3 regions of the Streptomyces sp. NPDC004134 genome follow, and region 3 is predicted to be linked to each of the others. Evidence: riboswitches for the same ligand, from Rfam matches in the RefSeq annotation. Region 3 holds a riboswitch; each other region holds the start of a gene.
The links. Region 3 has a riboswitch for cobalamin ahead of metE (5-methyltetrahydropteroyltriglutamate--homocysteine S-methyltransferase). Riboswitches for the same ligand answer to the same signal wherever they lie in the genome.
Positions count from the first base shown of each region.

Region 1: linked by a shared signal. The riboswitch ahead of ACFYVJ_RS30945 (ABC transporter substrate-binding protein) and the one ahead of metE (5-methyltetrahydropteroyltriglutamate--homocysteine S-methyltransferase) in region 3 are both predicted to bind cobalamin.
Region 2: linked by a shared signal. The riboswitch ahead of ACFYVJ_RS17975 (ribonucleoside-diphosphate reductase subunit alpha) and the one ahead of metE (5-methyltetrahydropteroyltriglutamate--homocysteine S-methyltransferase) in region 3 are both predicted to bind cobalamin.

Region 1 is NZ_JBIAMS010000033.1:10,046-12,294, forward strand. Features, by position in the region: gene ACFYVJ_RS30940 (FecCD family ABC transporter permease) at 1-397, opposite strand, end outside; gene ACFYVJ_RS30945 (ABC transporter substrate-binding protein) at 394-1,251, opposite strand; cobalamin riboswitch at 1,426-1,617, opposite strand; gene ACFYVJ_RS30950 (GNAT family N-acetyltransferase) at 1,712-2,134, shown strand; gene ACFYVJ_RS30955 (ArsR/SmtB family transcription factor) at 2,183-2,249, shown strand, end outside.
Region 2 is NZ_JBIAMS010000013.1:50,638-52,886, forward strand. Features, by position in the region: gene ACFYVJ_RS17960 (carbon starvation CstA family protein) at 1-176, shown strand, start outside; gene ACFYVJ_RS17965 (YbdD/YjiX family protein) at 173-376, shown strand; gene ACFYVJ_RS17970 (GNAT family N-acetyltransferase) at 472-990, shown strand; cobalamin riboswitch at 1,049-1,195, shown strand; gene ACFYVJ_RS17975 (ribonucleoside-diphosphate reductase subunit alpha) at 1,318-2,249, shown strand, end outside.
Region 3 is NZ_JBIAMS010000005.1:4,515-6,763, forward strand. Features, by position in the region: gene ACFYVJ_RS08815 (ABC transporter ATP-binding protein) at 1-871, opposite strand, end outside; cobalamin riboswitch at 996-1,152, shown strand; gene metE (5-methyltetrahydropteroyltriglutamate--homocysteine S-methyltransferase) at 1,358-2,249, shown strand, end outside.

The sequences.
Region 1 (2,249 bases), on a different contig from region 3:
CGAGCGGCAGCGTGAAGAGGCCGAGGACGGTGACGTTGAAGACGACGACGAGCACGGCGCCGACCGTGGCGCCCGAGGAGATGCCGAGCAGCATGGGGTCGGCGAGCGGATTCCGTACGAGCGCCTGGAGCGCCATCCCGCACACCGCGAGCCCCGCCCCGACCGCCCCGGCGAGCAGCACGCGCGGGAGGCGCACGTCCCACACGATGGTCTCGCGCACGGGCGTCCAGCCGGGGTCCGCGAGGGCGGGGTGGAGGCGGTGCAGGAGGATGCCCCAGACCTGGCCGGCGGGGACGCGCACGGAGCCGAGGGCGACGGCGGCGGTGGCGGAGACCAGCAGCAGGCCGAGGAGGAGGACGAGCAGGGCGGGAAAGGGCAGCGCCCGGGCCCTCGTCACCGGAAGCGGTCCGGATGGAGCTGGCGGGCCAGCGAGTCGACGGCCTCCGGGACCCGGACGCCGAGGACGGTCGAGGACAGCGGGAGCACCGCGAAGCGCTCGTTCCGTATCGCCGGGACGTCCTTGAGCGCCGGATGGGAGAGCAGGAACCGCTTCTTGTCGGCGACGGACTGGTCGCCGTAGTCGTAGATGACGACCACGTCCGGTGCCCGGGCGGCGACCTGCTCGAACGACACGTCGCCGAAGGTCTTGCCGACGTCGGCGAAGACGTTGGCGCCGCCGGCCAGTTCGATGATCTCGTTGCCGATCCCGCCGCCGCCCGCGGTGAACGCGGTCTTGTCCCCGCTGTCGTAGACGAAGACCTCCGCCGCCTGTGCCCCGGCGACCGCCTCCCGCACGCCGTCGAGCGTCCCGTGCAGCCCGGCGAGCAGCTTCTCCGCCCGCCGCGGGACGCCGAACACCTCGGCGACGGTGCGTATCTCGCGGTCCATGAGGTCCACCGTCACCGGCGGGTCCGCACACTCCTCCAGGCTGAGGTAGGAGTCGATGCCGGCCCCGGCGAGCGCGTCGCGGCCGCGGCCCTCCTCGAAGGTGCTGGCGAACCCGCCGTAGACGAAGTCGGGTTCCGCGGCGAGGAGCGTCTCGTACGAGGGGTACTCGCCGGCGATCACCTCGATGCCGTCGTACGCCTCGCGGTAGGCGGGCAGGATCTCGTCGTCGAGATAGCCGGTGCCGACCATGGACTTCTCCAGCCCGAGGGCGAGCATGATCTCGGTGACGTGCTGGTTGAGGGTCACGGCCCGCTCGGGGGGCCGCTCGTAGACGGTCTCGACCCCGCAGTTGCCGACGGTCACGGGAAACCCGGGCGGCGACTCCCCCTCCGCCCGCCCGTCGTCCCGCGCGGGCCCCCCGCAGGCGGCGAGGAGCAACAGGGAAAGGGGAACGACCACACGCAGCGACCGCACCGGGCCGCGCAGCAGGGCACGCACGACGGCGCACGCTCCTCTCCGGGGAAATCCGCCCCAGATCCGCCGAGGAGGCGACGACGTGAGTCTCCTGGCTCTCGGTTCGCCGCCGGCCCCTGGCCTTCCCACCCCCGCGGGGGCAGTGGCCTGTTCGGAGCCGGCTCACCGATCACAGTGGCGGGACCGCACCGGATTCACACCGGCTTCCTCGTTCCGCCGTCGCCTTTGGAGGCGCCATCATCGCAGACGAACCCCCCTCCGGGGGAGGGCGCGTGACGTGCACGACAGGCACCCCGGAGCCACCCGCCGCCACCTGACCGGCGGGCGGCGGCCCGTTAAGGTGTAACGCATGGAATCGATGAGCGGCCCTTACGAGATACGGGCCGGGGTGCCCTCCGTCGCGGACTTCCGGCGGTTGCGGACCGGGGCCGGGCTGTCGGACAAGGCGGCCGAGGCGGCTGCCGCCGGGTTGCCGCACACCTGGTACGGGGTCGTCGTGTACCACCGCGGGGTGCCCGTGGGGATGGGGCGGGTCGTGGGGGACGGGGGGACCGTGTTCCAGGTGGTGGACATGTGCGTGCTGCCCGACCACCAGGGGCAGGGGCTCGGGAAGCAGATCATGGCGGCGCTCGTCGCCGAGCTGGACCGGCGGGCGCCCGCCACCGCGTACGTGTCGCTCGTCGCCGACGGGCCCGCGCGGTTCCTGTACGAGAAGTTCGGCTTCGCCGACGTCGCCGGGCACGGCTCCGTCGGCATGTACCGCGCGGGCTGAGCAGCCGCGACGCCCGCCCCGCGCCTCGTACGGCCATACGATAGGCGCATGCCGGAGCGCGACACCGCCCCCTCGCCCACCCCCGCCGTCCACCGTCACGAGTGGACCCCCGACC
Region 2 (2,249 bases), on a different contig from region 3:
TCGTGAGCCACGAGGAGCCGTACCACGAGTCGTCGTACGTCGCACCGGCGCAACTGATCGCGACCAAGGAGGAGAAGCAGGAGCTGGCCGCGGCCGGGCTGGGCAGCGGCGGCGGGTTCAAGGCGGGCGCAGGACCGGGCGCAGGCGGCGGTGCGCGGGACGGAGGCGGGTCGTGACCGGGACGGCGGCGCTGGCTTCGGCCGGGCGCAAGGTCTGGTGGTACGTCCGCGAGGTGATCGGCGACACGGCGTACGAGCGCTACGTCGAGCACCTGCGCGGGCACGACCCCGAGGCGAAGGTGCCCACCCGGCGCGAGTTCGAGCGGATGCGCACGGACGCGGGCGACGACCCGCGGAAGGGCTTCCGCTGCTGCTGAGCGCGGCACGGCGGAGACTGCAGGTGTACGGGCCGCCGCCCCCGGCTTCCGGGGGCGGCGGCCCGTTGTCGGTGGCGCAGGGCAGACTCGGGGGCATGGACTTCACGGTGCGGCCGGTGCGGCCGGAGGAGTACGAGCGGGCGGGCGAGCTGGTCGCCGAGGCGTATCTGGCGGACGGGCTGCTGACGTTCGGCGCGGACGACGAGTATGTGCACGAGCTGCGGGACGTGCGCCGCCGGGCGGCGGCGGAGCGGGCCGAGGTGCTGGTCGCGGTCGAGGGGGACGCCCACGCGGTCGGCGGGGACGTGCTGGGCAGTGTGACGTTCGTGACGGCGGGGTCGCCGTTCGCGGAGCTGAGCGGCCCGGGCGAGGGCGAGTTCCGGATGCTGGCGGTGGCCCGCGAGGCGCGCGGCCGGGGCGTGGGCGAGGCGCTCGTACGGGCCTGTCTGGACCGCTCCCGGGAGCTGGGCGCGGACCGGGTGGTGCTGTCCAGCACCCCGGACATGGCCACGGCCCACCGGCTGTACGAGCGGCTGGGGTTCGTCCGCACCCCGGCGCGGGACTGGCTGCCGCTGCCGGGTCTGCCGCTCTGGGCCTTCGTCGCGGACCTCTGACGCCCGACCGACACGCGACACAACATATAGGGGTGCTCCCCTGACGAGCTACTAGATGTATGCTCGTCCTAGCTGCCGACGCAGGGGAATCCGGTGGAACTCCGGAGCTGTCCCGCAACGGTAAGCGATGTACGGGCATGCCTGCCACGCGCCGGCGGTCCGTATGTCGTGAGCCCGAAAACCTCCGGCAGCGATCGATGACGTCCGGGTCTCGTGGATTGGGCTCGCGGACGCACACGGGGTTGCCTCGACGGATTCGGCATGCCCGCCTGCGCCCGTACCGCAGCCTCTCCCGCGCGGCCCCGCCGAACGAGGGAGAGCAGCATCTTGACGATCGCACCACCGGCCGCGCCCACGGAGCCCGCCTCCGCCACCCCCCGCGCCGGCGACGGCCCGGCCGCCGCGCTCACCCGCACCCTCGCCGAGCTGACCGCCGACCTGCCCGCCACCGACCCCGCCAGGGTCGCCGCCGACGCGCTGCGCGGCCTCCCCCAGAGCGCGCAGGGCGCGCGTGGGCGGCACCCCCACCCGGGCTCCCGCGAGGCGGAGTTGCGGGAGCTGGCCACCGCGGCCGCGGCGGCGCTCATCGCCGAGGAGCCGGAGTACTCGAAGCTGGCCGCCCGGCTGCTGACCCGGGCCGTCGCCGAGGAGGCCGCCGGCCAGGGCGCCACGAGCTTCTCGGCCGCGATCGCCGTGGGCCACCGCGAGGGCATCGTCGCCGACGCCACCGCCGCGTTCGTACGGCGGCACGCCGCCCGCCTCGACGCCCTGGTCGACGAGGCCGTCGCCGAGGGCCGCGACGACCTGTTCGGCTACTTCGGACTGCGTACGGTCTCCACCCGCTACCTGCTGCGCCACCCCACCGAGCGCGCCGTCATCGAGACCGCCCAGCACTTCTTCCTGCGCGTCGCCTGCGGGCTGGCCGCCGGCGACTCCGACGCCGCGGTGGCCGAAGTCGCGGAGCTGTACGGGCTGATGAGCCGCCTCGGCTACCTGCCCTCCTCCCCCACCCTCTTCAATTCCGGCACCCGCCACCCGCAGATGTCGTCCTGCTACCTGCTGGACTCCCCGCTCGACGAGCTGGACTCGATCTACGAGCGCTACCACCAGGTCGCCCGGCTCTCCAAGCACTCCGGCGGCATCGGCATCCCCTTCACCCGGGTCCGCTCCCGCGGCTCGCTGATCCGCGGCACCAACGGCCACTCCAACGGCATCGTCCCCTTCCTGCGCACCCTGGACGCCTCCGTCGCCGCCGTGAA
Region 3 (2,249 bases):
CGAGCCCGGTGACCGACCCGTCGTCGCCGAGCCCGGCCAGCAGCCGCCGCAGCGCGCCGAGGCTGCCGTCGTACGGCACGGTGACGGCCGGCGCCGCCGGGTCGGCCACCGCACCGGGCAGCCGGCGCGCCAGCTCCGCCGCCCGCGCGGCGTCGGCGGCGTGCAGCTCGACGTGGCCGCCGGTGACGCGGCGCTTCAGCTCCGCCGCGGTGCCCTCGGCGACGAGCCGGCCGCCGTCGAGCACCCCGATGCGGTCGGCGAGCCGGTCCGCCTCCTCCAGGTACTGGGTGGTGAGGAACACGGTGGTGCCCTCGGCGACGAGTTCGCGGACGACGTCCCACAACTCGCGGCGGCTGCGCGGGTCGAGTCCCGTGGTCGGCTCGTCGAGGAAGATCAGCCGCGGTCCCGGCACCAGGGTCATCGCCAGGTCCAGCCGCCGCTTCATGCCGCCGGAGTACGTCGCGGCCCGCCGGTCGGCGGCGTCGGCGAGGCCGAAGCGGGCGAGCAGCCCCGCGGTGACGGCGGTGGCGCGGTGGCGTTCGAGGTGACCGAGGTCGGCCATGAGGCGCAGGTTCTCGCGGCCGGTGAGCAGCCCGTCGACGGCGGAGAACTGGCCGGTGACGCCGATCGCCGCGCGCACCCGGGCGGGCGCGCGGCGGATGTCGTGGCCGGCGACCCGCGCGGTGCCGGCGTCGGCGGCGAGGAGGGTGGTGAGGATGCGGACGGTGGTGGTCTTGCCGGCGCCGTTGGGGCCGAGCAGGGCGTAGACGGTGCCTGCGGGCACGGTGAGGCCGACGCCGGCGAGGACCTCGCGGCCGCCGTACGCCTTGCGCAGTCCCGCGGCCTCGACGGCGGGGGTTCTCGTGGTCATGGCGCCATGCTCGGAGGTTGACCCTGCGTCGGGGTCAAGGGCGGCGGCCCGTTCCGCTGCCGGAGGGGCGGCCTACACTGGCCCGTGCAGCCGGTTCGCCCCGTCCGCCAGGCGGTGGCGTCGCAAGAGGGAACCCGGTGGGAATCCGGGACTGCCCCGCAGCGGTGAGCGGGAACGACCGCCGTCATACGCACTGGATCCGGCGGATCCGGGAAGCGACGGCCATTAGGCGCCCGTGCGCGCGAGTGCGCGTACGGACCTGCCCGCGAGTCCGAAGACCTGCCCGCTGCCCGTGCGCGGGTCCTCCGTGCGCGGACATCCCGGTGACCTCGAGGGCGGGTCGGCGCACGTGACGTACCAGGCAGGCATGCGGAAATCCGCCGCGCAGGACCGGCGGCCACGCGCCGCGCTGCCTTCTTCGCGTTTGTCTCCCCCTCTCCTTCCGGTCCCGGGATCTCAGGGATCCATCTCGCGAAGGAGATCTCCGTGACAGCGAAGTCCGCAGCCGCGGCGGCACGGGCGACCGTGTACGGCTACCCCCGGCAGGGCCACCACCGGGAGCTGAAGAAGGCGGTCGAGGGCTACTGGAAGGGCCGGGTCACCGCCGGCGAACTCCGCGCCACCGCCGCGGAGCTGCGCCGCGCCACCTGGCGGGAGCTGGCCGGCGCCGGCGTCCACGAGGTGCCGACCGGCGACTTCTCGTACTACGACCACGTGCTCGACACCACCGTCATGGTCGGCGCGATCCCCGGCCGCCACCGCGCCGCCGTCGCGGCCGACCCGCTCGCCGGCTACTTCGCCATGGCCCGCGGCACGCAGGACGCGGCGCCGCTGGAGATGACGAAGTGGTTCGACACCAACTACCACTACCTCGTCCCCGAGCTGGGCCCGGACACCGTCTTCACCGCCGACGCGGCCAAGCAGACGGCCGAGTTGACCGAGGCGCTGGCGCTCGGTCCTGACGCGGCGCGGCCCGTGCTGGTCGGGCCCGTGACGTACCTGCTGCTCGCCAAGCCCGCGCCCGGCGCGCCCGCGGACTTCGAGCCGCTGTCGCTGCTGGACCGGCTGCTGCCGGTGTACGCGGAGGTGCTGGCCGATCTGCGCGCGGCCGGCGCCGCGTGGGTGCAGCTCGACGAGCCGGCGCTCGTCCAGGACCGTACGCCCGCGGAACTCGCCGCCGCCGAGCGCGCCTACCGCGACCTCGGCGCCCGCGCCGACCGCCCCGCGCTCCTCGTCGCCTCGTACTTCGGCCGCCTCGGCGACGCCCTCCCCGTGCTCGCCAAGGCGCCGGTCGAGGGCCTGGCGCTGGACTTCACCGGCGCCGCCGCCGACCAGCTCGACGCGCTGGCCGCCGTCGGCGGGCTGCCCGGCAAGCGGC